4 regions of the Kitasatospora sp. NPDC024654 genome follow, and region 4 is predicted to be linked to each of the others. Evidence: riboswitches for the same ligand, from Rfam matches in the RefSeq annotation. Region 4 holds a riboswitch; each other region holds the start of a gene.
The links. Region 4 has a riboswitch for cobalamin ahead of ACZ38L_RS00890 (cobalamin biosynthesis protein). Riboswitches for the same ligand answer to the same signal wherever they lie in the genome.
Positions count from the first base shown of each region.

Region 1: another riboswitch for cobalamin. It lies ahead of cobN (cobaltochelatase subunit CobN); the one in region 4 lies ahead of ACZ38L_RS00890 (cobalamin biosynthesis protein).
Region 2: another riboswitch for cobalamin. It lies ahead of metE (5-methyltetrahydropteroyltriglutamate--homocysteine S-methyltransferase); the one in region 4 lies ahead of ACZ38L_RS00890 (cobalamin biosynthesis protein).
Region 3: another riboswitch for cobalamin. It lies ahead of nicT (Nickel transporter NicT); the one in region 4 lies ahead of ACZ38L_RS00890 (cobalamin biosynthesis protein).

Region 1 covers NZ_JBVHLF010000015.1:18,346-25,851, forward strand. Annotated here, with positions in the region: gene ACZ38L_RS11985 (precorrin-2 C(20)-methyltransferase) at 1-5, opposite strand, end outside; gene ACZ38L_RS11990 (precorrin-8X methylmutase) at 2-628, opposite strand; gene cobG (precorrin-3B synthase) at 625-1,875, opposite strand; cobalamin riboswitch at 2,009-2,153, shown strand; gene cobN (cobaltochelatase subunit CobN) at 2,271-5,903, shown strand; gene ACZ38L_RS12005 (GDSL-type esterase/lipase family protein) at 5,981-7,141, opposite strand; gene ACZ38L_RS12010 (class I SAM-dependent methyltransferase) at 7,222-7,506, shown strand, end outside.
Region 2 covers NZ_JBVHLF010000051.1:16,319-23,824, forward strand. Annotated here, with positions in the region: gene ACZ38L_RS26120 (bifunctional 2-methylcitrate synthase/citrate synthase) at 1-500, opposite strand, end outside; gene prpB (methylisocitrate lyase) at 519-1,427, opposite strand; partial or broken gene ACZ38L_RS26130 (MmgE/PrpD family protein) at 1,427-2,933, opposite strand; gene ACZ38L_RS26135 (short-chain fatty acyl-CoA regulator family protein) at 3,195-4,631, shown strand; cobalamin riboswitch at 4,977-5,198, shown strand; gene metE (5-methyltetrahydropteroyltriglutamate--homocysteine S-methyltransferase) at 5,339-7,506, shown strand, end outside.
Region 3 covers NZ_JBVHLF010000045.1:9,141-16,646, reverse strand. Annotated here, with positions in the region: gene ACZ38L_RS24475 (ABC transporter substrate-binding protein) at 1-690, shown strand, start outside; gene ACZ38L_RS24470 ((2Fe-2S) ferredoxin domain-containing protein) at 687-1,127, shown strand; adenosylcobalamin (AdoCbl) riboswitch at 1,387-1,525, shown strand; gene nicT (Nickel transporter NicT) at 1,589-2,713, shown strand; gene cobF (precorrin-6A synthase (deacetylating)) at 2,832-3,596, shown strand; gene ACZ38L_RS24455 (hypothetical protein) at 3,755-3,901, opposite strand; gene ACZ38L_RS24450 (G1 family glutamic endopeptidase) at 4,154-4,873, shown strand; gene ACZ38L_RS24445 (hypothetical protein) at 6,100-7,020, shown strand; partial or broken gene ACZ38L_RS24440 (SDR family oxidoreductase) at 7,494-7,506, opposite strand, start outside.
Region 4 covers NZ_JBVHLF010000001.1:196,234-203,739, forward strand. Annotated here, with positions in the region: gene cobO (cob(I)yrinic acid a,c-diamide adenosyltransferase) at 1-155, opposite strand, end outside; gene ACZ38L_RS00880 (putative cobaltochelatase) at 160-2,193, opposite strand; gene ACZ38L_RS00885 (cobyric acid synthase) at 2,229-3,755, opposite strand; gene ACZ38L_RS00890 (cobalamin biosynthesis protein) at 3,752-4,810, opposite strand; cobalamin riboswitch at 4,866-4,997, opposite strand; gene ACZ38L_RS00895 (helix-turn-helix domain-containing protein) at 5,227-5,919, shown strand; gene ACZ38L_RS00900 (alpha/beta hydrolase) at 6,013-7,137, shown strand; gene ACZ38L_RS00905 (hypothetical protein) at 7,407-7,506, shown strand, end outside.

The sequences.
Region 1 (7,506 bases), on a different contig from region 4:
GTCATTCCACTTCACTCGCAATCGCGTTGAGCGCGGCAGCGGCCATCGCGCTGCCGCCACGGCGCCCGCGGACCACCAGGTACTCCAGGCCCGAGGGGTGTTCGGCCAGCGCCTGCTTGGACTCGGCCGCGCCGACGAAGCCCACCGGCACGCCGATCACCGCGGCCGGTCGGGGCGCACCCGCCTCGACCATCTCCAGCAGCCGGAACAGCGAGGTCGGCGCGTTGCCGACGGCGACCACCGAGCCGGCCAGCCGGTCCCGCCACAGTTCCATCGCGGCGGCGCTGCGGGTGGTGCCCAACTCCGCGGCCAGGCCCGGCACGGCGGGGTCGGAGAGGGTGCAGACGACCTCGTTGTCGGCGGGCAGCCGCTTGCGGGTGACGCCGCTGGCCACCATCGAGACGTCGCACAGGATCGGCGCGCCGGCCCGCAGCGCGGACCGGGCGGCGGCCACCACGCCGGGGCTGTAGAGCAGGTCGGCGACCAGGTCGGTCATCCCACAGGCGTGGATCATCCGCACCGCGACCTGGGAGACGTCGGCGGGCAGGCCGGCGAGGTCCGCCTCGGCGCGGATGGTGGCAAAGGACTCGCGGTAGATCGCCGCACCGTCCTTCTCGTACTCGATCACGTGGTCCTCCGGGCGGCGGCGACCGCTGCCACCATCTGTTGGGTCGTCACTTCTGTTCCACTGTCGCCGGACTGGCGCACCGCGACGCGGTAGCCGGAGCCGGTGGCCAGCACGTCGACCCAGCGGCCGGCGGGGTGGCCGCAGCGCCGCTCGCAGCCGGACCAGTGCACCGGGAGCAGCCGCGCCTCGTCCGGCGCGTCCACCGCCAGCGCCGTCGCGGCGTCCGCGCGCACGTCGGCCAGCGACTTGGCGCAGCCGGGCGCGCCGGTGCAGGCGCTGGCCTGCTCCCACGGCGAGCGCGGGTCGGTGCGCAGGCCCGCCGCGGCGAGCCCGGGCAGCGCCGCCGGGTCGGCCCCGGGCAGCACCACGCCGCGCCAGGGGGTGATCCGCAGCTCGCCGCGGGCGGCACCGGCCAGCGCCCGCCACTGCTCGACGCTCGCCCGTCCGAACCGCAGCCCCACCGAGAGGGCGCCGCCCCCGGCCACCGCGCCGACCACCGGCCGGGTACCGGGCAGCGCGGGCGGCGAACGCCACGGCAGGCCCTCGGCACCCAGCCGCTCCGCCAGCAACGAGCCGTCCGGGTCGGCCTCGCTCACCCGCCAGGCGCCGCTGCGCAGCCGGACGAACTCCTCCGCCGCCCGCAGCGCCAGTCGTGGCCCGTCCGCGAGCCCGGCGAGCTCCGCGACGCGCGCGGACCGCCCGAGCCGCAGCCAGGCGCCGGCACCCGCCGGCCGTGCGATCAAGGTCACATCGGCGTCCAGCGCCGCGACGTCGCCGCGCCCGTCGTCCAGCGCGAAGAGGAACCGTCCGGACAGCTCCCGGGCGGTCTCACTGCCGCGCAGCAGCTCGTCCAGTTCGCGCACCCACGGCCGCAGTTCCGCGAAACCCACGCCGTCCAGCCCGGCCAGCGGCGAGGCCACGATGTTGCGCACCCGCTCGTGCGACTCCGAGGGCAGCAGCCCGACCGCCCGCAGCCGCGCGGCGAGTTCCGCGCCGGCGTCCGCCGCCAGGCCGCGCAGCTGCACGTTGCCGCGCGAGGTGGTCTCCAGCTCGCCGTCCCCCAGCGCCTGCGCGGCCTCCGCCAACGCGAGGGCCTGATCGACCGCCAGCAGCCCGCCGGGGACCCGCACCCTGGCGAGTCCGCCGTCGTCCGCCGCGTGCAGCCGCAGCGCCCCCGGGCAGGCGTCGTCGCGCCCCCGGCCGGCCCGGACGGGGGCAGGCTCGGGCGGCGTGGGAGTGGCTGACATGGCGGCGAGCATACCGATGATCCGACCGGACGTATGCCCCGCGACCAGCGTGATCCATGTCTCCGGTGTCCCTCGGCGCGCTGTGTGCTTCGTCCCGTTGCCGGCCACCCGCCGGCACCGAGGCTCTACTATGTCGCCGGGCGGGCCGGCTGGTTCGCCCTCGCCAGCGACGGCGCAAAGGGGAGGAAACCGGTGTGAAACCGGTGCGGTCCCGCCACTGTGACCGCGGCTCACCGGCCGCGGGAGCCAGGAACTCCTGCCGTCCGTGATTCTTACGGGGCGCGGACCCCGAGGAAGGCTAGCCGTATGCGCTGCCCTGCCCTGCCCGTTCCCGAGGGCCTGCCCGTTCCCGGCGCCCTGCCCCTCCCCACCATCCGCCGTGGGAGGGCCGCCGCGTGATCCTGCTGCTCTCCACCTCCGACACCGACCTGCTCTCCGCCCGCGCCAGCACCGGCCCGGTCGGCTACCGCCTCGGCAACCCCGCCCGGCTCACCCCCGAGGACCTGCCCGCCCTGCTGGAGGGCACCGACCTGGTGGTGGTCCGCTTGCTCGGCGGCCGTCGCGCCTGGCAGGAGGGGCTGGACGCGCTCCTCGCCGGCCCCCGCCCGGTGATCGTGCTGAGCGGTGAACAGGCGCCGGACGCCCAGCTGATGGAGCTCTCCACCGTCCCGGCCGGCCTGGCCGCCGAGGCGCACGCCTACCTGGCGCACGGCGGCCCGGCCAACCTGGCCGAGCTGGCCGCCTTCCTCTCCGACACCGTGCTGCTCACCGGCCACGGCTTCGCCGCCCCCGCCTCCGCGCCCGACTGGGGCCCGCTGGAGCGCACCGCGCGCCGCGCCGAGGGCCCGCGGGTCGCGGTGCTCTACTACCGCGCCCACCACATGAGCGGCAACACCGCCTTCGTGGACACCCTCTGCGCGGCGATCGAGGACGCCGGTGGCCAGGCGCTGCCGTACTACTGCTCCTCGCTGCGCGGCGCCCCGGCCGAGCTGCTGGCCGAACTCGGCCGCGCCGACGCCATCGTGACCACCGTACTGGCCGCCGGCGGCACCCGCCCGGCGGACGCCTCGGCCGGCGGCGACGAGGAGGCCTGGGACGCCGGCGCGCTCGCCGCGCTGGACCGGCCCATCCTGCAGGCGCTCTGCCTGACCTGGCCGCGCGCCACCTGGGAGGGCAGCGACGACGGGCTGTCCCCGCTGGACACCGCGACCCAGGTGGCGGTGCCGGAGTTCGACGGTCGGCTGATCACCGTGCCGTTCTCCTTCAAGGAGCTGGACGAGGACGGCCTGACCGTCTACGTCGCCGACCCCGAGCGCGCCGCCCGGGTCGCCGGGATCGCCGTCCGGCACGCCCGGCTGCGCCACATCCCGCCCGCCGAGCGGCGGTTGGCGCTGGTGCTGTCCGCCTACCCGACCAAGCACGCCCGGGTCGGCAACGCGGTCGGCCTGGACACCCCCGCCAGCGCGGCCCGACTGCTGCGCCGACTGCGTGCCGAGGGCTGGGACATCGGCCCCGAGGACGGCCCGGACGCACTGCCCGGCCTGGTCCCCGCGGAGGGCGAGCACGAGGGCGACGCGCTGATCCGGGCCCTGATCGACGCCGGCGGCTACGACCAGGACTGGCTCACCGAGGACCAGCTGGCCCGCAACCCGGTGCGGATCCCGGCCGCCGACTACCGCCGCTGGTACGCCAAGCTGCCCGCGGGCCTGCGCGCCGACGTCGAGGAGCACTGGGGTCCGCCGCCCGGCGAGCTCTACCTGGACCGCAGCCAGAACCCCGACGGTGACCTCGTGCTCGCCGCGCTGTGGGCCGGCAACCTGCTGGTGCTGGTCCAGCCGCCGCGCGGCTTCGGCGCCAACCCGGTGGCCATCTACCACGACCCCGACCTGCCGCCCTCGCACCACTACCTGGCCGCCTACCGCTGGATCGGGGCGGCCCGCGAGGACGGCGGCTTCGGCGCGGACGCCATCGTCCACCTGGGCAAGCACGGCAACCTGGAGTGGCTGCCCGGCAAGACCGCCGCGCTCTCCGCCGACTGCGGCCCGGACGCTGCGCTCGGCGACCTGCCGCTGATCTACCCGTTCCTGGTCAACGACCCGGGCGAGGGCACCCAGGCCAAGCGCCGCGCGCACGCCACCCTGGTCGACCACCTGGTGCCGCCGATGGCCCGCGCCGACTCCTACGGCGACATCGCCCGCCTGGAGCAACTCCTCGACGAGCACGCCAACATCGCCGCGATGGACCCGGCCAAGCTGCCGGCCGTCCGGGCCCAGATCTGGACCCTGATCCAGGCCGCCCGGCTGGACCACGACCTCGGCCTGGACGAACGCCCCGAGGACGACGGCTTCGACGACTTCCTGCTGCACGTCGACGGCTGGCTGTGCGAGGTGAAGGACGCCCAGATCCGGGACGGTCTGCACGTGTTGGGCCAGGCGCCGAGTGGCCCGGACCGGGTCAACCTGGTGCTGGCCATCCTGCGCGCCCGCCAGGTCTGGGGCGGCGTGCGGGCGTTGCCCGGCCTGCGGGAGGCGCTCGGCCTGGACGAGGCCGCGCTCACCCTCGGCGCCACCGACCAGGCCGAGGCGCGGGCCCGGGAGTTGGTCGAGGCGATGGAGGCCGAGGGCTGGGCGCCCGAGGCGGTGGCGAAGGTCGCTGCCGGGCTGCCGGACGCGGTGGCCGAGGTACTGGACTTCGCGGCCCGCCAGGTGGTTCCCCGACTCGCCGCCACCTCCGACGAGTTGGACGCCGTGGTGCACGCGCTGACCGGTGGCTTCGTGCCGGCCGGCCCGTCCGGTTCGCCGCTGCGCGGGCTGGTCAACGTGCTGCCGACCGGCCGCAACTTCTACTCGGTGGACCCGAAGGCGGTGCCCAGCCGGCTCGCCTGGGAGACCGGGCAGGCGCTGGCCGCCTCGCTCGTCGAGCGCTACCAGGCGGACAACGACGGCGAGTTCCCGCCCTCGGTCGGCCTCTCGCTCTGGGGTACCAGCGCGATGCGCACGGCCGGCGACGACATCGCCGAGGCCTTCGCACTGCTCGGCATCCGGCCGGTCTGGGACGACGCCTCGCGCCGGGTCACCGGCCTGGAGCCCATACCGCTGGAGGAGTTGGGCCGCCCGCGGATCGACGTGACGCTGCGCATCTCCGGCTTCTTCCGGGACGCCTTCCCGCACGTGATCGCGCTGCTGGACGACGCCGTCCGGCTGGCGGCGGCGCAGCGGGAGGCGGACACCGAGAACTTCGTCCGGGCCCACGTGCAGGCCGACCTGGCCGAGCACGGTGACGAACGCCGGGCCACCGTCCGGGTGTTCGGCTCCCGCCCGGGCACCTACGGCGCCGGGCTGTTGCAGCTGATCGACAGCCGGGACTGGCGGACGGACGCGGACCTCGCCGAGGTCTACACGGTCTGGGGCGGCTACGCCTACGGCCGCGGCCTGGACGGCCGACCGGCCCGCGAGGAGATGGAGACCGCGTACCGGCGGATCACCGTCGCGGCGAAGAACACCGACACCCGCGAACACGACATCGCCGACTCGGACGACTACTTCCAGTACCACGGCGGCATGGTGGCCACCGTCCGGGCGCTCACCGGCTCCTCCCCCGCCGCCTACATCGGCGACTCCACCCGGCCGGAGGCGGTCCGCACCCGCACCCTCACCGAGGAGGCGGCCCGGGTCTTCCGGGCCCGGGTGGTCAACCCGCGCTGGCTGGAGGCGATGCGGCGGCACGGGTACAAGGGCGCCTTCGAGATGGCCGCCACGGTGGACTACCTGTTCGGCTACGACGCCACCACGGGCGTGGTGGCGGACTGGATGTACGAGCGGCTGACCCAGGAGTACGTGCTCGACCCGGTCAACCGCGAGTTCCTCACCAGCGCCAACCCCTGGGCCCTGCACGGGATCAGCGAGCGCCTGCTGGAGGCCGCCGACCGCGGCCTGTGGGCCGAGCCGGACCCGGCCCTGCTGGACGAGCTGCGCGCCGCTTTCCTGGCCGCCGAGGGCGACCTGGAGGACGACGGCACCGAGGGCTGATCCCCCCGACGGCCGTGGGCCGGCCGGGCGTCGAACGCCCGGCCGGCCCCTGCTCGTCGACGCGACCCGGCGACCGCTCAGCCGCCGGCGACCGCGAACGGACCGCCGGCCCCGAAGACGATCTCGGCGAAGCGCTCGCCGATCCGGCGGTGGCCGGCGGGGTCCGGGTGGAGCTGGTCGGGCAGCGGCAGCTCGGCGAAGTCGGCCTCGCCGTAGAGCGAACGGCCGTCCAGGTAGTGCAGGTTCGGGTCCTCGGCCGCCCGCTGCGCGGTGATCCGGGCGAGCTCGTCCCGGATCACGTTGAGCGTCAGCCGCGAGCGGTCCGACGGGTCACCGAGGGCCCGGAAGCTCAGTCGCCGGCCGTCGAAGTCCGGCGCGATGGGGCCCGGGGTGTCCTCCTGGATGGGACAGAGGACGGGCGAGACGACCAGCAGCGGCGTGCCGGGGTGCCCCTCGCGGATGGTGTCGAGGAAGCCGTGGATCGCCGGCGCGAAGGCGCGCAGCCGCATCAGGTCGGCGTTGACCAGGTTGATGCCGATCTTGACGCTGATCAGGTCCGCGGGGGTGTCCCGCATCGCGCGCGCGACGAACGGGTCGAGCAGGGCGTTGCCGCCCAACCCCAGGTTGGTCAGCTCCACGCCACCCCGGGCGGCGGCCAGCGCCGGCCAGGTCGCGGTCGGGCTGTCGGCGTTGGAGCCGTGGCTGATCGAACTGCCGTGGTGCAACCACACCTTGCGACCGCGGTCGGGCGCGTCCTCGACCGGGGCGTCGGTGCGCAGCGCGATCAACTCGGTGATCTCGGTGTGCGGCAGCCAGATCTCGACGTCCTTCACGCCGGCGGGCAGCCCGGCGAACCGGGCGGTGCCGGGCGGGCCGGGACGGGTGACCGCGGACCAGCTGGCCATGTCGACGGTCTGCAGGTTGCCGCCGGCCACGCTGGCCCGACCGGCCGGCCTGCCGTCGACCACCAGGTCGTACACGCCGTCCGGCCGGGTCGGGCCGCCCTGGTAGGCCGTCTTCGTGGCGAGCACGTCCAGCTCGACGGCGGTGGCCCGGGTGCGGAAGGCCAACCGCACGCCCGAGGGCTGCGCCTCGACCATGGCCAGGTACCCGTCGGGGAACTGCCGCCGGGCCCAGCCGGGCAGCCGGTGCGGCAGCACACCGCGCGCGGTGCGTTCCACGTCGAGGGCGCCACGCAGCAGGCGCGGTTCGATGGGTGTGGTGATCCAGTCTGTCACCTGGGCAGCCTGCCAGCCGGCCGCCCGATCCGCACACGGTTTTCCCCCGGCACCGGGCCCGCCGGTGCCAAGCTGGGGGCATGGCTACGACTGGGGATCACGGACGGGTGCGGGTCAGCTACGACACCGTGGCGGAGGAGTACCAGGGGCGGATCGCGGGCGAGTTGACGTACAAGGTGGTGGACCGCGCGCTGCTCGGGGCAGTGGTCGAGGAGGCCGCCGGCGGGGTGGTGGCGGACCTGGGCTGCGGGCCGGGGCACGTGACGGGGTGGTTGGCGGGGCGCGGGGTGAAGGCGGTGGGGATCGACCTGTCGCCGGGGATGGTGGAGGTCGCGCGGCGGCGGCATCCGGAGGTGGAGTTCCGG
Region 2 (7,506 bases), on a different contig from region 4:
CCGAAGCACATGCGGAAGAAGTTCTCGGCGTAGCCGAGGTCGGGGTCCGGGGCGATGGGGTCCAGCCCCCGGCGGCGGCGCTGGTCCGCGGCGACCACGGTGGGCAGCCTGGCCAGCAGGGTGAGGGACTTGGCGAGGTTGGGGGCCGGCCGGTCGTCGTCCTCGGTGGGGTCCTCGGCGCCGAAGAAGCTCACGGCGGTGCGCAGGACGTCCATCGGGTGGCAGGTCCCGGGCAGCTTGGCCAGCAGCTCGGAGGTGGTGCGATCGAGCGGGCGCAGGGCGCGTTCGCGGGCCTGGAAGTCCCGCAGCTGCTCGTGGTCGGGCAGGTCGCCGTGCCACAGCAGGTACGCGACCTCCTCGAAGGAGCGCTGGGCGGCGAGGTCCTGGACCGGGTAGCCGCGGTAGGTCAGGGAGTTGGTCTCCTGGATGACGGTGGAGATCTCGGTGGTGTCGACGACGACACCGGCGAGGCCGCGGTGGATCTCGGGTGCGGTGGTCATGGTGGTGCCTCCGGTGCGTCAGGTGCCGGGCGGGAGGGTGAAGTCGAAGACGGCCGAGTCGAAGGCCGTGTACTCCTGGTAGCCGAGGAGTTCGTAGAGACGGGAGCGGGTCTGCATGCGTGGCAGCAGGGATTGCTGGGTGCCCTCGCTGGCGATGGTGCGCAGGCCCTCCTCGACCGCGCCCATGGCCAGGCGCAGCAGGGTGGCCGGGTAGAGGGCGATGTCGTAGCCGAGGTCCTGCAGGGTGTGGGCGTCGAGGAGTGGGCTCTTGCCGAACTCGGTCAGGTTGGCGAGCAGCGGCACCCCGGGGAGGGCCTTGCGGAAGGCTTCGAACTCGGCCTCGTCGGCGAGGGCTTCGGGGAAGATCGCGTCGGCACCGGCGTCGACGTACGCCTTGGCCCGGTCGATCGCCGCGTCCAGTCCCTCAAGGGCTCGGGCGTCGGTGCGGGCCATGAGCAGGAAGTCGGGGTCGCGGCGGGCGTCGACGGCGGCCCGGACGCGGCGGGTCATCTCCTCGCGGGGCACGACCGACTTGCCGTCGAGGTGGCCGCAGCGCTTGGGGTTGACCTGGTCCTCCAGGTGCAGGCCGGCCAGGCCCGCGTCCTCCATCAGCTGGACCGTGCGGGCGGCGTTCATCGGCTCACCGAACCCGGTGTCGGCGTCGATCAGGACGGGCAGGTCGGTGACCCGGGTGGTCTGCTGGGCGCGCGCGGCGATCTCGGTCGACGTGGTCAGGCCGATGTCGGGCAGGCCCAGATCGGCGGCGAGGACCGCGCCGGACAGGTAGGCGGCCTCGAAGCCGGTGTCCTGGATCAGGCGGGCGGACAGCGGGTTGATGGCGCCCGGCACGGCCAGCAGGCGTCCGGTCGCCAGCCGTTCGCGCAGCGCGCGGCGGCGCTGGGACGCGGTGGTGCGGGTGTGCAGCATCAGAACAGGCCCTTCGGCAGGCTCGCGTCGAAGTCGCGCACGGCCCCGGTGTCGACGGCTGGGAACAGATCGTCCAGGTCGCGGGCGGTCAGGTCGGCGAGGTTCTCGGCGGCGGACAGGAAACGGTCCTGGTCGGCCGGGGTGACGATGCCCTCGGTGAGGGTGCGGAACTTGGCCGCGTAGGCCGGTCGGTCGAAGGGGCGGGCGCCGGCCGGGTGGGTGTCGGCGACGGCCAGCTCGTCCTCGATCACCGAGCCGTCGTCCAGGGTGATCACCGCCCGACCGCCGAAGGCCCGCCGCTCGGGGTCGGGGTCGTGGTAGCGGCGGGTCCACTCCGGGTCCTCGACCGTGGTGATCTTCCGCCACAGCTTGACGGTCTGCGGGCGCCGGGCCCGCTCGGGGGCGTAGGAGCGCTCGTGGTGCCAGACACCGTCCTCCAGCGCGACCGCGAAGATGTAGGGCACCGAGTGGTCGAGGGTCTCACGGCTCGCGTTCGGGTCGTACTTCTGCGGGTCGTTGGCGCCGGAGCCGATGACGTGGTGGGTGTGGTGGCTGGTGTGCAGCACGATGGAGCGCACCTGGTCAAGCGGTCCGGCCTTCTCGCGCAGCCGCCGCGCCAGGTCGATGATCGCCTGCGCCTGGTACTCGGCGGAGTGCTCCTTGGTGTAGGTGTCGAGGATCGCGCGCCGCGGCTCGCCGTCCTCCGGCAGCGACACCGTGTAGGCGGCGTCGGGTCCGTCGAGCATCCAGGCGAGGAAGCCGTCCTCGCCCTCGTAGATCGGCGACGGGGAGGTCTCGCCTCGCATCGCCCGGTCCACCGCCTCGATCGCCGCCTTCCCGGCGAAGGCCGGGGCGAACGCCTTCCAGCTGGAGATCTCGCCCTTGCGGGACTGCCGGGTCGCCGTCGTGGTGTGCACGGCCTGCTGGACGGCCTGGTACGTGACGTCGGCCGGCAGCCCGAGCAGGGCGCCGATCCCGCAGGCGGTGGCCGCGCTCAGGTGGGCCACGTGGTCGATCCGGTGCTCGTGCAGGCAGATCGCCCGTACCGACGTGGATCTCGTACGCCGCGGTGATGCCGCGCAGCAGGTCGGCGCCGCCGCGGCCGGTGTGCTGGGCGACGGCCAGCAGCGGCGGGATGTTGTCGCCCGGGTGGGAGTAGTCCGCGGCCAGGAAGGTGTCGTGGAAGTCGAGCTCGCGCACCGCCGTGCCGTTGGCCCAGGCCGCCCACTCCGGTGACACGCGCACGCCGGGCGCCGTGCCGAACACCGAGGCGCCCGGTGTGCCGCCGTGCGGCAGCGCCTGCGCGCGGGCGACGGCGACCGGACGCCGCCGCAGCGAGGCCACGGCGACGGCCGCGTTGTCGATGACCCGGTTGACCGCCATCGCGGCCACGTCCCCCTCGGGCTGCCCGGTGCCGCAGGCCATGGCGGCGAGCTTCCAGGCGATCTGCTCCGCACGGGGCAGCGCCTTCGCGCTCGGGTGGACCCGTACCTGATGGTCGATCACAGGACTCCTCGACGGTTCGGCCCGGCGGCTGCCGGGCTCCTGCTGGATGGGTGGCGCTCCGCCCTCCGGCACGGTGTCGTGCCGATGACGGGGACTCCGGGGGGCCCGGCGCGCACTTGCAGCATTCCCCGGGCCGAGCCCGTGGTCGACCCGTCCATCCTGCGAAATCCGTCCAGGTCAGCGATGCGGAAGTGCGGATTTTGCGAATCCGCGGCTGCTAACTTTGCGGGTCGTGCGCCGCCGACGACGAGCAGGAGGACCGTGAACCGCACGCCTGGCCAGAAGGTCTACGCCCACGCGAAGCTGCGCCGGCTCCGTCGCGACCACGGGCTCAGCCAGGTCGAGCTGGCCCGCCGACTCGGGATCTCCACCAGCTACCTCAACCAGCTGGAGCACAACCAGCGCCCGCTCACCGCGCCGGTGCTGCTGCGGATCGCCGAGGTCCTCGGCACCGACCCGGAGTTCTTCTCCGACAGCGGTGCCGGTCGGCTCACCGCCGACCTGCGCGCCGCGCTCGCGGACGAGGCCAGTGGCGAGGAGCTGCCCGCGGACGAGCTCGCCGAGGTGGTCCGCGACCATCCGGCGGTCGCCCGCGCCCTGGTCGCCGTGCACCGCCGCTACCGTGACGCGGTGGAACGCGCCGTGACCCTCGCCGGGCCGGGGGAGTCCACCGGTCTGCCCGCCGAGCCGCACGACGAGGTCCGCGACTTCTTCTACGAGCACCACAACCACATCGCCGAGCTGGACACCGCCGCCGAGGACGACGCCGCCGCGCTGGGCATCGTGCCCGGCCGGGCGGCGGACGCCCTGGAGCACCGGCTCGCCTCCCGGCACGGCATCCGCGTCGTCGCCACCGCCCCGCCCGGGCCGGCCGCCGGCGACGTCCGCAGGTACGACCCGGTGGCCCGCCTGCTGCACCTCTCGCCCTGGCTGACCGACGGCCGCCGCGCCTTCCAGCTCGCCACCCAGCTCGCCGTCCTCGAACACGGCCCGCTCCTCGACCACCTCGCCGACGCGCCCTCCCTCGGCTCCCCGGCGGCCACGGCGCTCGCCCGCATCGGCCTCGCCAACTACTACGCGGGCGCCCTGCTGATGCCGTACACGGCGTTCCACGCCGCCGCGGAGGAGCTGCGCTACGACGTCGAGCTGCTCCAGACCCGCTTCGGCGTCGGCTTCGAGACCGTCTGCCACCGCCTGAGCACCCTGCAACGGCCCGGCCTGCGCGGGGTCCCGTTCTCCTTCCTGCGGGTGGACCGGGCCGGCAACATCTCCAAACGGCAGTCCGCCACTGACTTCCACTTCTCCCGGCTCGGCGGCACCTGCCCGCTCTGGACGGTCTACGAGGCCTTCTCCGCCCCCGGCCGGATCCTCACCCAGGTCGCCGAGATGCCCGACGGCAAGCGCTACTTCTGGGCCGCCACCACCGTGACCCGCAGCGGACCCGGGCACGGCGCCCCGCACACCACCTTCGCCCTCGCGCTCGGCTGCGAGCTGCGCCACGCCCACCGGCTCGTCTACTCCGAGGGCATCGCCCTGGACGACCCCCGCGCGGCCACCCCGATCGGCCTCGGCTGCCGGATCTGCGAACGGCAGGACTGCGTCCAGCGAGCCCGGCCGCCGGCCGGCGGCCCCCTCGTCATCGACGAGAACCGCCGCACCACCGTGCCCTACCCCGTCCTGCGGCGGCACGAGCACTGACCCCGGCGCGCCCGCCGGCGCCCCGGCCCGCCGTGACGGAGACCGGGGCACCGGCGGGCCGGGGCGGGGTCGGAGCGCCCGGTGGGGGTGGAACCCGCGACCGCCACCGGCCGGTCGCTGGCGGTCGACGAGCGCGTCGGCACCTTCGCCCCGGACCCGGACCGCGCCGACTCGGCGGGCAGGGCCCGGGCGCGCGGACCGTCCGACGAGTGGTGCCCGCTCGAGCCACCGGGGCGCCCGGCGGCTCACCGCTGCGGGGCGGTCCCGACCTCTCCACGGTCGGGATCCCTCCCACACCACCATCCGCTATCCGGACAGTCGCTGCCGGAGCTGTCCCGATGGGCCTAGGCTGTGGCTCGCAGTTGGTTCGCCCTGCCAGCCAGGCAGGCGCGTCGCAAGAGGGAACCCGGTGGAAATCCGGGACTGCCCCGCAGCGGTGAGTGGGAACGACCGCCGTCACACGCACTGGGCCCCAGCGGGGCCCGGGAAGCGACGGCCAGTAGGTGCCGGACCAACAGGCCCGGCGTGCCCGCGAGTCCGAAGACCTGCCACTGCCCGCGTGCCACCGGTGCGCGGTGATCTCGGTGACCTCGTGGGAGGGTCGGCGGGGCGGGGCGGGCACCCCCTGGTGCCGCGTTCCCCACTCTCGTACCCTCGTACCTCCGTGCTCTCCCGGGATCGCAACGCGACTCGCGAAGGAGAGTTCCGTGTCATCGAGTTCCACCACCCCGCAGGCCACCGTCTACGGCTACCCGAGGCAGGGCCCGAACCGGGAGCTGAAGAAGGCGATCGAGGGCTACTGGGCCGGCCGCGTCAGCGCCGAGGTCCTGCGGGCCACCGCCGCCGACCTGCGCCGCGACAACTGGCACCGGCTGGCCGAGGCCGGCGTCACCGAGGTGCCCACCGGGGACTTCTCGCTCTACGACCACGTGCTGGACGCCACGGTCGCCGTCGGCGCGATCCCGCCGCGCCACCGGGCCGCCGTCGAGGCCGACCCGCTGGACGGCTACTTCGCGATGGCCCGCGGCACCCAGGACGTCGCGCCGCTGGAGATGACCAAGTGGTTCGACACCAACTACCACTACCTCGTGCCCGAGTTGGGCCCGGACACGGTCTTCGCCGCCAACTCCACCAAGGCGGTCGCCGAGCTGCGTGAGGCGCTCGCCCTCGGCCACCGTGGCCGCCCGGTGCTGGTCGGCCCGCTCAGCTACCTGCTGCTCGCCAAGCCCGCGCCCGGCGTGGCCGCCGACTTCCAGCCGATCACCCTGCTCGACCGGCTGCTGCCCGTCTACGCCGAGCTCCTCGCGGACCTGCGTGCGGCCGGCGCCGAGTGGGTGCAGCTGGACGAGCCGGCGCTGGTCCAGGACCGCACCCCGGCCGAGTTGAACGCCGCCGCTCGGGTCCACCGGGAACTCGGCGCCCTCACCGACCGGCCCAAGCTGCTGGTCGCGACCTACTTCGACCGGGCCGGCGAGGCGCTGAAGGTCCTGGCCAAGGCTCCCGTCGAGGGCGTCGGCCTGGACTTCACCGGCCCCGGCGCGGCCAACCTGGACGACCTCGCGGCCGTCGGCGGCCTGCCCGGCAAGCGCTTGGTCGCCGGCGTGGTGGACGGCCGCAACATCTGGATCAACGACCTGGAGAAGTCGCTGTCCACCCTGGCCGTACTGCTCGGGCTGGCCGACCGGGTCGACGTCGCCCCTTCCTGCTCGCTGCTGCACGTCCCGCTCGACGCCGACCGGGAGCGCGACCTCGCCCCGCAGGTGGCCCGCTGGCTCGCCTTCGCCCGGCAGAAGACCACCGAGACCACCATCCTCGCCCGCGGTCTGGGCGAGGGCGCCTCCGCGATCACCGCCGAACTCGCCGCCAACCGCGCCGACCTGGCCTCCCGCGCCGCCTCCGCCCTCACCTACGATCCAGCCGTCCGGGCCCGGACGGCGGCCACCACGGCCGCCGACGCCCGCCGTGCCCAGGCCTACCCCGAGCGCGCCGAGGCCCAGCGCACCCGGCTCGGCCTGCCGCTGCTGCCGACCACCACGATCGGTTCCTTCCCGCAGACCACCGAGCTGCGCACCGCCCGCGCCGACCTGCGCGCCGGACGCATCGACGCCGGCGCCTACCAGGAACGGATGGAGGCCGAGGTGCGCGAGGTGATCGCCTACCAGGAGAAGGCCGGGCTGGACGTCCTGGTGCACGGCGAGCCCGAGCGCAACGACATGGTCCAGTACTTCGCCGAACGGCTCACCGGCTACCTCGCCACCCAGCACGGCTGGGTCCAGTCCTACGGCACCCGCTACGTCCGCCCGCCCGTGCTGGCCGGCGACATCTCCCGCCCCGAACCGATGACCGTCGACTGGTACCGCTACGCCCAGGACCTGACGGACCGCCCGGTCAAGGGCATGCTCACCGGCCCGGTCACCATGCTCGCCTGGTCCTTCGTCCGCGACGACCAGCCGCTCGCCGAGACCGCCCGCCAGGTCGCCCTCGCCCTGCGCGACGAGGTCACCGACCTGGAGGCGGCCGGCGCCGCCGTCATCCAGGTCGACGAACCCGCCCTGCGCGAGACCCTCCCGCTGCGCGCCGCCGACCGCACGGCCTATCTGGCCTGGGCCACCGAGGCCTTCCGGCTCAGCACCTCCGCGGTTCGGGCCGACACCCAGATCCACACCCACATGTGCTACGCCGAGTTCGGCGCCATCATGACCGCCATCGACGACCTCGACGCCGACGTGATCTCCCTGGAGGCGGCCCGCTCGCACATGCAGGTCGCCCACGAGCTCGCCGAGGCCGGCTACCCCCGTGAGGTCGGTCCCGGTGTCTACGACATCCACTCACCCCGGGTGCCGAGCACCGAGGAGGCCGCCGGTCTGCTCCGGGC
Region 3 (7,506 bases), on a different contig from region 4:
CTGGAACCGCTGGTCGGCCTCCACCCGGACTTCCTGTTCGCCGGCTGGAACTACGGCCTGCACACCGGGACCGACCTCACCCCCGACGGCCTGGCCAAATTCGGCATCAAGACCCTCGTCCTCACCGAGTCCTGCGCCCACGTCCAGAGCGCAACCAGCTCCGTGAGCATCGACGACACCTACCGCGACCTCACCAACCTCGGCCAGATCTTCGGCGCGCAGACCAGAGCCCGGCAGCTGGTCGACTCCATGAAGGCCGAGGTGACCGTGGCGCAGGCCAAGACGACCGGACTGGCCCCGGTCCGGGTCTTCGACTACGACAGCGGCCAGTCCGCACCCTTCACCGCGGGCGGGCTCGCCATGCCCGACGCCCTGATCCGACTGGGTGGCGGCACCAACGTCTTCGCCGGCCTCGGGCAGAGCTGGACCTCGGTCTCCTGGGAGCAGGTCGCGGCCGCCGACCCGCAGTGCATCGTCATCAACGACTACGGCACCCCCACCGCCGAGCAGAAGCAGCAGTTCCTGGAGAGCAGCCCGATCACCCGGAACCTGACCGCGGTCAGGAACCACTGCTTCCTGACCCTGAGCTACGACCAGGTCACCCCCGGCCCCCGCAACGCGGAGGCCGTCACCGCCATCGCCCGCTGGCTCCACCCGGACGCCTTCGGCCTGCCCACCGACGGCGCATGAGCACCAGCACCCCGGACCCCCGCACCCCGCCGACCGTGGACATCGTGCTGTGCCGGGGGTGCTGCTGCGGAAACGCCGCCAAGCGCCCCGACGTCGACCACGAAGCCCAACTGGCCGCACTCACCGCGACAGCCGACAGCCTCGCCCACGTCAGACTGCGCACCACGGACTGCCTGGGACCGTGCGAGCAGGCCAACGTCGTCGTGGTCCGCAGCCACGCGCGGCAACCCGACGGCCGGCGGAGCCGGCCCCTGTGGCTCGGCGGGCTGACCTCCGCGGACGACACCGCCGCCCTGTGCGAGTGGCTCCGACAGCCCGCCGCCGAGGCGGACCCGGCCACGCCACAAGCGCTCCCCCCACGGTTCCAGGCGCTACGGATCCCGGCCCGCGGTCCCGACATCGCGGCTCGCGGCTTGTCGCGTGGGGGTGGCGAGTGACGTCGGACGGTGCCTCGGCTGAGGGGCGGCGGAGTCTCCGCGCCCGCTGCCGTGCCTGGCCCCCAGCAGGCTGCCAAAGCCCTTACGCGGGAGCGGTGCTGACACCTCGCCACCGCAGTGCCCGTGACGATCGGTGCCACCTCCGGCACCGGCGGGGGTCCCGCCCGGTGACGGCCCCACTCGTAGAGTTTGTCCGGCTCTTGACCTGCGCGACCTTGAAGATGAACGACCCGCCTCACTAGGCTGGCCAGGTTGCAGCCGCCTGCTGTGACAGCGTGCCAGCAGCGAAGTCCGGTGTGAATCCGGCACTGTCCCGCAACGGTGATGCCCCTCACGGGGACAAGCCCGGTCGCCTGCCGTCGCGCTACGGATTCCCGCCTCGACGGAAGGACGGACCGCCCGGCCCCCGTGGGCCGACTCGGGTGCCGCCCTGCCCGACGAGCATCCCGAGGAGGATGCCCATGAACACCCCGGCAACCCGGTTCAGATCGATCCGCGACGCGCTCCACCCCTCCGAGTGGGGACGTCTGGGCATGATGGCCCTGGTCATCCTCGCCCTCAACGGCTTCGGCTGGGGAATCTTCGTCCTCACCGTGCTGCCCCACCACTTCCACTACGACGGCCTCGGCGTCGGCATCGGCGTCGCCTTCACCGCGTGGACCCTGGGCGCGCGCCACGCCTTCGACGCCGACCACATCTCCGCCATCGACAACGTCACCCGCAAGCTGATGGCCGACAAGAAACGACCGCTCGGCACCGGCTTCTTCTTCGCCATCGGCCACTCCACCATCATCTGTGTGGTCGGCATCGGCATCACCATCGCGGCCAAGGCCGTCTTCGGCGCGATGGTCGACCCCAACTCGACCTACGAGACCGTCGGCGGCGTGATCGGCACGGTCACCTCCGCCAGCTTCCTCTACCTCATCGCGCTGCTCAACCTCATCGTGCTGGCCGGCATCGCCAAGGTCTTCCGCTCGATGCGCCAGGGCACCTTCGACGAGGAGGAGCTCGAACGGCAGCTCCAGGCCCGCGGGTTGATGTGGCGCTTCTTCGGCCGCTTCATGCGCTCGATCAACCACACCTGGCAGATGTTCTTCGTCGGCCTGATCTTCGGCATCGGCTTCGACACCGCCACCGAGGTCGTGCTGCTCGCCGCCACCGCCTACGCCGCCACCGCCGGCCTGCCCTTCTACGCCGTCCTCGCGCTGCCCCTGCTCTTCGCCGGCGGCATGACGCTCTTCGACACCCTGGACGGCTGCTTCATGAACTTCGCCTACGGCTGGGCCTTCGCCAACCCGGTCCGCAAGGTGTACTACAACCTCGTCATCACCGGCCTGTCCATCGCCGCCGCCTTCCTGATCGGCACCATCGAGCTGCTCGGCGTCCTCACCTCCGAGCTCCACCTCAGCGGCCCGTTCTGGGACTTCATGGCGAACTTCGACATCAACAAGGCCGGCTTCGCCATCGCCGGACTCTTCGCCCTGACCTGGGTCGTCGCCCTGCTCTACTGGCGCTTCGGCAAGGTCGAGGCCCGCTGGACCACCCCGGCCGCCGCCTCGGCCGTGGAGGCCAGGGAACCGGCGTAGCAGGACGTCCGTACGGGCCCGGCACGGGTTCCACCGGCACACCGGACCGCCGGCCCGCCCGGCCACGGACCACGGGCCGGCCGAGCCCCGGCGGGTGGGACCAGGCAGAATCCAGGTCATGCAGCACATCCTCATCATCGGCATCGGTGCGGGCGACCCCGACCACCTGACCCTGCAGGCGGTCAAGGCCATCGCCCGCACCGACGTCTTCTTCGTCCTCGACAAGAACGAGCAGCGCCAGGACCTCATCCGGCTGCGCCGGCAACTGCTCGACGAACACGCCCGGCCCGGCCACCAGGTGGTCGAGACCCCGGACGCCGAACGGGACCGCAGCGCGCCGGCCTACGCGGCCGCGGTGGACGACTGGCGCCACCGTCGCGCCGACCTGGTCGACCGGCTGATCGCCGAACACCTGGGTCCCGACCAGACGGGCGCGTTCCTGGTGTGGGGCGACCCGAGCCTGTACGACAGCGTGATCGCGGTGGTGGAGGAGGTCCTGGCCCGCAGGGACGCCCCGGACCTCTTCGAGTACGAGGTGATCCCGGGGATCAGCAGCATCTCGGTCCTGGCCGCCCGGCACCGCACCACCCTCACCCGGGTCGGCCGCCCGTTCCAGGTCACCACCGGCCGACGGCTCGCCGAGGGCTTCCCGGAGGGCGTGGACGACGTGGTGGTCATGCTGGACGGGCAGGCCGCCTTCGCCGAGATCGACCCCGCCGGACTCGACATCCACTACGGCGCCTATCTCGGCACGCCCGACGAGGTGTTGCTCTCCGGTCCGCTCGCCGAGACCGCGCCGCGCGTCCTCGAGGCGCGCAAGGCGGCCCGCGACCGCAAGGGCTGGCTGATGGACACCTACCTGCTGCGCCGCTCGGAGCGCTGACGCACCTCGGCCCGCCGTCCGGACCGGGCGGCGGGCCCCATCCGGCCTCGAACTTCACCACTTCGGCCGGATCCCCGGAACCATGGTGTCCCGGTGTGCTCGCCGGATCGTTCCCGGGGTGCCCGCCGCCGCGAGCCCTGCCCGGACAGTCGTCCCGATCACGGGCCTGGACCCGGGAGCGTCGCGACCCGCTGTTCCAGGCCGAGCTGGCCCTCGAGGGTGTCGTCGACGTACTCGATGGCCTGACGGACCGCCTTGAGTTGGGGGCGCGCCTGGCCGAGTGGTGCCCGTGGGTGACCGCTCACCTGACGCCTCCGCACGTCTACGGAGATCACGAACGGAACCGCGACCAGCGCCGGAGTCAAGCGGTCAGCGCGGATTCGAGAAGCACCACCAAGTCTTCCAGCTGTCGCGGAAATTTCGTCAACGTCCTATGCCGTCAAGGCCATTGACCGTCTCATGACAGTCGGCGATCCTGTACTGCCACCCCGCACAGCCACCCCCACGGCTTGGGCTGGCGTATGAGCTTCCTGATCGTCCCCCACATAGGAGCCAGCATGCGCGGATTCCTGATACGCGTCGCCACCCTCGCGGCAGCAGCAACCACCCTCGCCGCCCCCGCCGCGCCGACCACCGCGGCGGCCGCACAGGGACTGTCGTTCCGCCCCCTGCACTACAACACCAACGGCTACAACTGGGGCGGCTACGCCGCCACGGGCAGCGGCTTCACCTCGGTCTCGGCGACCTGGACCGAGGCGAACGCGACCTGCGACTCCACCAACGACCTCTACGCCCCCTGGGTCGGCATCGACGGGTACGGCACGTCCACCGTGGAGCAGACCGGGGTGGCGACCGACTGCTCCAGCGGCAGCCCCGTGGACCAGGCCTGGTACGAGATGTACCCGGCGAACCCGGTCTACCTGAGCCTCGGCTCGTACCCGGTATCAGCCGGCGACGCCGTCAGCGCCTCGGTGACCTACGCCGGGAGCAGCAAGTACACCCTGAAACTGACCGACTCCTCGCGAGGCTGGACCTACAGCACCACCAAGTCCCTCTCCGCGCAACGGGCCAGCGGCGAAGTCATCATCGAGTCGCCGACCGGGTCCTACCCCAACTTCGGCACCCTGAAGTTCAGCTCGGCCACCGTCAACGGCACGTCCCTCGGGTCCTTCAACCCGGTCGCGCTCGACCCCAGCTCGAACGGCACCTACGAGGCCCGCACCAGCGCACTCGGCTCCAGCGGCACCAGCTTCACCGAAACGTTCCTGCACGAGTAACCGCACCGGCGCTGGGGCCCGCACCCGCCCCAGCGCACGGAACTCCCGCGGGCCGGGATCCACGCCGCGGGCCTGGCCTGCTCCAGGACGACTGGCAGAAGCGGCATTCGGGTGATCGGCCCGCCCGTCCACGACGTGCTGTGTCCTGAGTGCCGTGGACGGCGCACACGGTGAGAGCGCTGCTACGGGGCCGGTCCCGCTGGCCGGTCCGGTCGCACAGCTGATCGCTGGATGATCTTCCGGCTCCGTACCGGACCCCTCCCGGGCGGTCGAACGTCCGGATCTCGGTCCGGGGTGGTCAAGGTCGTGGACCGCGACGTGGAATGTGGACGGGGTTGACGCCCGCGCCGCGGGCGGGGTGCCGGGCTCGGGGTGTCTGCGCGCACGGGGTGGCCGGCTGCGCGCAGCCGGCTCCCGGCCTTCCTGGCGGAGGTGGGCGGTAGCGATGGCGGCCGCCGGGGCGGTGCACTGAATCTCGACTTCGGAGTTCCAACGCACGGGCTCCCCCGCCGCGACGGTCGGCCAGAGCCACTGGCCGATCGTGGTGCACTCACTCGACGGGTGGCCTGCGGCGTTCGCCCCGCTGTACACGGCGGTCGTCACGTTGTTGAGCGCGACGGCCTGGGAGCAGAAGGCCCAACCGGTGGCGTAGAAGTCCTGCGTGGACCCGGGAGCGGCCTGCTGGGGGGAGTGACCGCCTGCGCGGACGCCGGGGTGAGTCCGGCCAGGAGGAGCGCGCCGGCAGCGAGCGTTGTACCAAGGACACGGTTGATCATCAGCATGGGTGGATCCCTTCCAGATGACGGTCCGCGCGGCAGGTGCACTGGCAGCCGAGGTGCCGGTTTGTCGTCAGCGGCTACCCGCCGAGCGGCTCTTTGGCGTGATCCAACTCCACTTTGGCGCACGCCCGTTGCAGCCGGCGTCGACAGGACCACATCGGCCGGGACGTCCGCCGGCACGGCTGTCGTGACGGGCGGGAGGGCTTTTGGGCACAACCTGCGGCGCGGGCCACCGTGTCCCGCTCCGAGTGGCGAACGGCGCAGGCGCGGCCGCCTCGGCCCGAGCCCAACTCACCGGAGCGGCAGCGTTCTTGACCTGGCGCGCCGAACGCGGCCGGACCGTCGACGACCGCACCCAGGCCGATCTGGACGCCTGGTATGCCGAGAACGCCATCAGGCGCCGTCGCGTCCAACCGTTCCTGCGCTGGTCCATGGACCACCCACGCGATGCCCCGCCTGAAAGTGCCCACGGTCCGCACCGAGAACCCGGCCCCGATCAGCCAGCACCGGCGCATCGCCCTGATCCGCAAGGTCGTGATCAGCGACGAGCTACCGCCCGTGGAGCAGGTCGCCGCCGCTCTGATCCTGCTCTATGCCCAGCCCGTCCGGCGACTGGTCCGGCTCACCATCCACGACGTACAGCACGAAGCTGATCAGGTCGCACTCCGGCTCGGTGATCCACCCACCTCAGTCCCCGAGCCCTTCGCCGGCATGCTCCTCAACTACATCCACACCGCACGGCCGAACCGGCCGCACGGCACCGCTCCGGCCAGTGACTGGCCTTCCCCGGGCGCCGAGCCGGGCAGCCGATGGACCCCGCGGGCCTCGGCAGGCGGCTCGCCGTCGTGGGCATCCCCCCTCTCCACGGCTGGACCGCGACCCTGCAACAGCTCGTCCTTCAAGCCCCGCCCTCGATTGTCGCCGGGATGCTCGGCTACCACTCCGTCCACACCGAGGCCGTTGCCGGTAAGCGCCCTGACGGCGGGGCTGATTGTGCTGGGGGCCGTGGCACTGCCGGTGGCGGCGGCCGTCCCGGCCAACGCTGCGACGTCGGGGACCTTCGTGTACGTCGCCAACTTCACCACGAACAACGTGTCGGTGATCAACGCGGCGACCAACACCGTCACCGCCACCATCCCCGTCGGAACCCGCCCCTTCGGGATGGCCACAGCCAGGGTCCCGGTCGTGGCCACGGCCAGCTGCCCGACCGGCCACGCGATCACCGGCGGCGGATACCAGCAGAGCGGCGGCGCCGTCCCACCCACCGAGGTCACCAGCCGACCCGTCGGCAACACCTGGCAAATCCTCGCCGACAACCAGAGCACCAACTCCACCAACGTCACCTCCTACGCCGTCCGCGGACCCTGACACGCGTGCCTCCACAACCGGCGCCGCCGTGGCGGCTGCGGGGACACGGCCGGTGGGTCGGACTCGTTCATCTGGGTATGGAGCCGCCGGACATTGGTGACACATGGAGCTCCAACTACGACGGAGTCCTGCCATCCCCCCTTCGCTGCAACAGCAGCAGGACCGCCAGGCCCAGCGCCGCCTCGCGGTCCTGCGACACGCCGAGGAAGTCACCGGGCACGTCTCGCTGACCTGCCGGTACTACGGGATCAGCCGGAACTGCTTAAAGCCGCCAGCTACATCACCGGCGACAACCTCATCGTCTCTGGAGGCATCGGTGTTCACAGCCGCCCCCGACGAGCGGTTCCGCACTCGGTTCGGGTCGGGAGCATCCGTGACGCCACTCATGGGTCTCGGCCTGGCGCGCGAGTTCGCCCGGCAGGTCGAGGTCGCCGTCGGCGCGCGGGGCACGCACCGGTGTGCCCCGCGCGGATTCAGGAAGCGTGC
Region 4 (7,506 bases):
GGCCAGCCCTGGTTCCAGGCCCGCAGCGCCAGCCCGAAGGCGGCGGTGGACTTGCCCTTGCCGGGGCCGGTGTGCACGGCGGTGATCGGCTGGGTGCGGCGCTGACGGGTCGTCAGGCCGTCGTCGGGGATGACGTCCGGCTTGCCCTGCGGCATCGGGTCACGCTGCCTTTCGGTGGGTGGTGGCGGAGCGGTGCGCGTGCACCAGGGCGGTCACGCCGTCGGCGCGCAACTCGTCCAGGGTGACCGCGGAGGCGTTCAGCTGGCCCGCCAGGGTGCGGGCCAGGCCGAGCCGGACCGGTCCCGACTCGCAGTCCAGCACCACGGCCGCGGTGCCCTGGGCGGCCAGCAGCCCGGCGGCCCGTCCGGCCTCGGCCAGCGCGGCGGAACCCCCGGTGGCCCGGCCGTCGGTGACCACGACCAGCAGCGGACGGCGCAGCGGATCGCGCAACCGCTCCACCCGCAGCACCTCGTGGGCCCGCAGCAGTCCGGCCGCCAGCGGGGTCCGTCCGCCGGTGGGCAGCCGCTCCAGCCGGGCCGCGCCCACCTCGACCGAGGAGGTCGGCGGCAGCGCCAGCTCGGCGGACCGGCCGCGGAAGGTGATCATGCCGATCTTGTCGCGGCGCTGGTAGGCGTCCATCAGCAGCGACAGCACGGCGCCCTTGACGGCGGTCATCCGCTGCCGGGCGGCCATCGAGCCGGAGGCGTCCACCACGAAGAGCACCAGATTGGCCTCCCGGCCCTGGCGGACCTGCTCACGGAAGTCGTCGTGGCGCAGCAGCAGGGCCCGTCCGGCGCGGCCGCGGGCGACCTGGTGCGGGGCGGCGGCCCGTAGGGTGGCGGCGAGGTGCAGCCGGGTCAGCGGCCCGGTCGGGCGGCGGGCGCGGATGGTGTGGCCGCCGTCGGTCTCGGCGGGAGAGCGGCGGCCCTGGGCGCCGCGGCCGGTGCCGGGGACCTTGAACAGCTTGGTGCGGTAGGGCTCGCCGGCCGCGACGGGAGCGGACTCGCGGGCGGGTGCGGGGCGCGGCGCGGGGGGTGCGGGGACGTCCCGCGGGCTGTCGGGGGCCGGGGTGGCCGCGTCCGGGGCCGTGGGACCGGCGGGCTCGGGCGCGCCGCCCCCGCCGTCGGGACCGCCGTCCCCTGGGCCGTCCTCCCCCGGTCCGTCGCCGTCGGGCCCGTCGCCGTCCGGGCCGTCCCCGTCGGGCTCGGGTTCGTCCGGCTGCTCGGTGTGCTCGGCCAGTGTCCGGTCCAGCTGCTCCTCGTCCAGTCCCGGCGCGTCGAACGGGTTGCGCCGCCGCCGGTGCGGCAGCGCCAGCCGGGCGGCCTGTCGGACGTCCTCCTCGGTCACCGCCGTCCGTCCGGCCCAGGCGGCCAGCGCCACCGCGGTCCGGGCCATCACGATGTCCGCACGCAGCCCGTCCACCTCGAAGGCCGCGCAGACCGCGGTGATCTGGCGCAGCGCCGCGTCGCCCAGCCCGACCGCGGGCAGCAGCGCCCGGGCGGCGCCGATCCGCTCGGCCAGCTCCCGCTCCTCGGCGGCGAACCGGGCGGCGAAGCCGGCCGGGTCGGCGTCGTAGGCGAGCCGGCGGCGGACCACCTCGGCCCGCTCCGCCGGGTCCCGGGTGGCCGCGATCTCCACGGTCAGCCCGAACCGGTCGAGCAGCTGCGGCCGCAGCTCGCCCTCCTCCGGGTTCATCGTGCCGACCAGCAGGAACCGCGCCGCGTGCCGCACCGAGACGCCCTCGCGCTCGACGTAGGAGCGGCCCATCGCGGCGGCGTCCAGCAGCAGGTCCACCACGTGGTCCTGGAGCAGGTTCACCTCGTCGATGTAGAGCACCCCGCGGTGCGCCTGGGCGAGCAGGCCCGGTTCGTAGGCCTTGACGCCCTCGGCGAGCGCGCGCTCGAGGTCGAGCGAGCCGACGATGCGGTCCTCGGTGACGCCGACCGGCAGCTCGACCAGCCGGGCCGGCCGGTCGACACCGGGAGCCTCGTGCGGCCCGTCCGGGCACTGCGGGTCCGGCGCGACCGGGTCGCAGGCGAACCGGCAGTCCGTCACCACCGCGATCGACGGCAGCAGCCCGGCCAGCGCGCGGACCATGGTCGACTTCGCGGTGCCCTTCTCGCCACGCACCAGCACCCCGCCGACCGCCGGCGAGACGGCGTTGAGCAGCAGCCCGAGCCGGAGGTCGGCCATGCCGACGATGGCGGTGAACGGGTATCGGACGTCACTCACAGGAGGTCACCTTCCAGGACGCGGGTGGCCGGAGCCCCCGGCGGGACGAACGGCAGCCCGGCGCCGGCCCCGCCCTCGATCAGCCGCCACAGCGCGGCGGTGTCGGCGTGCTCCTCGATCAGGTCGCCCAGCCGGTCCAGCCGGGCCTCCCGGGCGGCGGCGAACGAGGTGTCCGGTGCCGGCACGAAGGCCCGCCCGGCCAGCGCCGCGACCTCGCGCAGCAGCGCCCGGCGGAACCCGTCGTTCTCCAGCGCGCCGTGCCAGGTGGTGCCCCAGACCGCGCCGTCGCGGCAGCCGTCCAGGAAGGCCTCGCCGCCCTCGACGGTCACCACCCCGTGGTGGATCTCGTAGCCCTCGACCCGCTCGCCGAAGGCCTCGCCGGCCGGCCGGCCGAGCACCTTCTCCGGCCCGAACTCGACCGTGGTCGGCAGCAGCCCGAGTCCCTCGACCCGGCCCGCCCTCGACTCGACCTCGTCCGATATCCGCCGGGCCAGCATCTGGTAGCCGCCGCAGACCCCGAGCACCGGCCGCCCGGCCGCCGCCCGCTCGCGCAGCGGTGCCGCCAGGCCGCGCTCGCGCAGCCAGGCCAGGTCGGCGACGGTGGCCCGGGTGCCGGGCAGCACCACCAGGTCCGCGTCGGCCAGCTCCTCGGGACGGGTGGCCCAGCGAACCAGCACGCCGGGCTCCTGGGCGAGCGCGTCCAGGTCGGTGAAGTTGGACAGCCGGGGGAAGCGCAGCACGGCGACCCGCAGCACGTCGGCCCCGTACGGGCCCGCGGCGTCGGCGCGCTCGACGGCGGTGGACAGGTCGAGCGAGTCCTCGGCGTCCAGCCAGAGACCGGCCAGCATCGGCAGGGTGCCCAGCACCGGACGGCCGGTCAGCTCGTGCAGCATGTCCAGGCCGGGCCCGAGCAGCCGGGCGTCGCCGCGGAACTTGTTCACCAGCCAGCCGGCCACCAGCCGCTGGTCCTCGGCGGAGAGCAGCGCCAGCGTCCCGTACATCGCGGCGAAGACCCCGCCGCGGTCGATGTCGCCGACCACCACGACCGGCAGGTCGGCGGCCCGGGCCAGGCCCATGTTGGCGATGTCGCGGTCGCGCAGGTTGATCTCGGCGGGCGAGCCGGCGCCCTCGCAGATCACCACGTCGAAGCGGCGGCGCAGGTCGGCCAGGCAGTCCAGGGCCCTTTCCAGCAGAAAGGGTTTGCGTTCGCGGTAGTCGAGCGCGCCGACCTCCGCGATCGGGTGGCCGAGCAGGACCACCTGGCTGCGGCCGTCGGCGCCCGGCTTCAGCAGCACCGGGTTCATCGCCGCCTCGGGCTCCACCCGGGCCGCGGCGGCCTGCATCACCTGGGCCCGGCCGATCTCCGCGCCGTCGGCGGTGACCATCGAGTTGAGCGACATGTTCTGCGCCTTGAACGGCGCGACCCTCACCCCCTGCCGGGCCAGCCAGCGGCAGATCCCGGCGGTGACCACGCTCTTGCCAGCGTCCGACGTGGTCCCCGCGACCAGCAGTGCGTTGCTCATCGGCTGCCACCTCCCGTCCCGGCGGCGCGTGCCGCCCTCGCCCGTACCCGGTGCCCCGCGCAGCGGCCGGCCACCGTCACGGCCAGCGCCAACAGGCCCACCCGGCGCGACAGCCGGCAGGCGCGCTCGATGTCGTCCACGGCCACCGGGCGCAGCTCCGCCCCCAGCACCGGCCGGTTCTCCACCCTCTCCCCGTACCGCAACGAGCCGCCGAGCCGGACCCCGAGCGCGCCCGCGAAGGCCGACTCGGCCTGGCCGGCGTTCGGGCTCGGGTGCGCCGAGCCGTCCCGCCGCCAGACCCGCCAGGCGGTCCGCGGGTGCGGCGCGGCGGCCACCGTGAGCAGCGCGGTCAGCCGGGCGCCCGGCCAGCCGGCCAGGTCGTCCAGCCGCGCCGAGGCCCAGCCGAAGCGCCGGTGCCGGGGTGACCTGTGACCCACCATCGCGTCCAGGGTGTTGACCGCGCGGAACGCCAGCAGGCCCGGGCTGCCCGCCAGGGCACCCCAGACCAGCGCGTTGACCACGGCGTCCGCGGTGTTCTCGGCCACCGACTCGACCACCGCGCGGGCCAGCTGCGGCTCGTCCAGGGCGCTCGGGTCGCGCCCGCACAGGTGCGGCAGGCGCTCCCGAGCCGCCGTCAGGTCGCCCGCGCGCAGGGCGGCGCCGATCGTACGGGCCTCGCGGGTGAGCGAGGTGCCGCCGAGCACGGTCCAGGTGGCGGCCGCCGTGGCGGCGCTCGCCGCGATGCCCCGCCGTCCCACCAGCCGTTCCACCGTCACCGCGGCGGCCGTGACACCGCCCACGCAGAGCGCGGTGTACAGCGCCCCCGCGCCGCGGTGGTCGCGCCAGAGGGCGCGCTCCAGCCGGCCGGCGGCCCGGCCGAAGGCGGCCACCGGGTGACCCCGGCGCGGGTCGGCGAACCGCAGGTCGGCCGCGTAACCGGCGACCGCGCCGAGCGCGTAGCCGCCGGCCGCGGTGGCGTACGGGCGTCGGGCGCGGGGAGGTTGACGGAGCGGCACCCCCACGGCGCTCGGCGCCGGCCGGGGAGCAGGCTGCATGCTGTGCGTGTCCTCACTCAGGGTCCGCGCCCTGGCTCGACGTCGCGGGGGCGAGAGTCTCCTGGCTCCCGGGTACGGACGCGCGCCCGGGCCTTCCAACGCCCCTGTGGCGGGACACCGTGACCATCGTTCGAACGCGCTCCCCGGTGACAGTGGCGGGACCGCGCCGGACTCGCACCGGCTTCCTCTGCTTGCCTCCGTTTGGCCCAAGGATCCCATCACGCGCCCGTTCCGGCCGTCAACCGGGCCCCCGGAGTGGTTGATCACACCGGACGGAACCGTCGGTACCTCCGAGTAACGGACACTGACGCCGCCTCGGCGCTGGTGATACGTCCAAGGCGCCGCCGGGGGTCGCTCCCCGGCTTCGTGCGTTCGGCGACTGGGGGCGGGCTCGACCGCACCCCTACCGTCGTCCCATGCGACGCGGCAGCCCCCCGGCCCCCACCCCGGTCCCGTTCTCCCCGCAGGCCGCCCGGGCGCACCGCGCCGGGCTCGGGCTGACCCCCGAACAGGTGGCGGAGGCGATGGCCGCGCACGGCGTCCGGCTGCTGCCGGCTCACGTCCTCGGCTGGGAGAGCGGCGAGATCCGGCCCAGCGAGACCGAGCTCATCGCACTCGCCCGGGCGCTCTGGTGCCCGGTGGCACAGCTGATGGGGGTCCGTCCGACCTCGCTGCGCGACTTCCGGCTCGCCCGCGAACTGAGCCGGGACCAGGCCGCCACCCGGATCGGCGTCGGCGGGCGGACGTACGCCGACGCCGAACTCACCGGACGCTGGACCGGCGACGCCGACGAGACCCGCGCCCTCGCCGAGACCCTCGGTCTGACGCTGCGCGACCTGGTCCGGATCACCGGTGCCGAGGAGGAGCTGGAACAGTGCCTGCGCCAGTGCGTCGCCGGCCGCTGGCAGCCCCAGCTGAAGCCGGTCGCCCGCCTGGTCCCGGCCCCGCGCGAGACCCTCGCCAGCGTCCTGGCCGCCCTCCAGGCCGAACACCGGGTCCCCTCCCACTGGGGCGGCACCGCCCCGGAGGAGCCCCGGCCCCCCGCCGCCCCCGCCGACCACCGCTTCTGGGCCCTCCTCGCCACCACCGCCCCCGACCTCCCGGTGTAGCGGAGGCTGCCCGTACGGCGGTGTTGCGGTGGCCGGCGCACGGCTCACGGGATGAACTGGGGAGCGTCACCCACTCACCACCCGGGGAGCGCCATGCGTAGGGGAACCGTCGTCGCCGCTGGCACCGCTGTCGTCGTCGCGGCGGGGGCCGCCGTGTTGCTGCTCGGGCGGCGGGTGTCCGACCTCGCGCTGAAGCCGGGGGCCGGGGGCGAGCCCGCCGCGGCCGGGGAGCCGCCGCTGCGGGTGCGGTCGATCAGCGCCGACGAGGTCACCCTCACCCGGACCACCGAGAGCCTGCGCCGCGGCCGGTACGCGCTGGAGTGGGCCGGCGGCCACGCGGTGGTCGGCCCGGTGCTGCGCGGCGACCAGCGGACCGTGACCCGCCGGCTGGAGTTCACCGCCGGCCGCGGCCCGGCCGACAGCGCGGACGTCGAACTGACCCCGCGGGTGCTGCGCGGCGACCCGGTCTCGTCCTGCGGCCTGGACTCCATGGACGTGGTGGTCGACGGCGAGCTGGGCCCGCTGCCCGCCTGGTACCTGCCGGCCGTCCGCGGCACCTGGGTGATCGCCGTGCACGGACCGCGGGCCGACCGGCGGCAGGCGCTGCCCGTCCTGCCGGTCGTGCACCGGCTGAACCTGCCGGCCCTGGTGATCAGCTACCGCGGCGACCAGGGCGCGCCGCCCTCGCCCGACGGGCTGGGCCACTTCGGCGAGACCGAGTGGCACGACGTCGAGGCCGCCATCCGGTTCGCCAAGCAGGCCGGCGCCGGGCGGATCGTGCTGTACGGCTGGTCGCTGGGGGCCTCGATGGTCCTGCAGACCGCCGCCCGCTCGGACTTCCGCGACGACCTGGCCGGCCTGGTGCTGGACTCCCCGGTGCTCGACCTGGCGGCCTCGGTGCGGAACCGGGCGACCCGGGCCGGCAAGCCCGCCGCGGTGGCCGAGCTCGGCATCTGGGCGGCCGCCGGCCGGACGGGGGTGGACACCGGCGACTTCGCCCAGCTCGCCGAGGGCGCCGAGCTGCGGCTGCCCACCCTGCTGATGCACAGCCCGCAGGACCCGATCGCCCCGTACCGCGCCGCCCAGCGGCTGGCCCGCAACCGCCCGCTGCTGGTCAACCTGCGGACCGTCCCCGACGCCGGCCACGCCGCGCTCTGGAACGCCGATCCGCGCGGCTACGAGGAGGCGCTGCGCCGCTTCCTGACGCCGATCCTGTGATCCGGGGCCGGGCCCGCACGCGGTGGGTCACCCCTTGACCACGTACCGTGCCCCCCGCTAGTGTCGTGGACAGGTCACCCCAGCCGCGCCGGCCCGGTTTGGGCTCTCTTGCCCCATCTCCACCCACCGGCCGCCGCCGCGCGTCGAAAGACGCGCCGAACTCGATGTGACAGAAGCCCCGTACACGGGGAAGACTGCACGGCGTGACGTCTCGGAATCCGCGCGACCGTGATGCCCCGCTCCCGCCGACCACGGGTACCGGCGCGACGGTGACCCGTCTTCCCGGTGCGGCCCGCCGCGCCGACAGCGCGCAGCCGGGCGGCCCCGGGGCCCCCCGCCGCCGTACCCCGCGGCCGGCGCCCGGCCGGG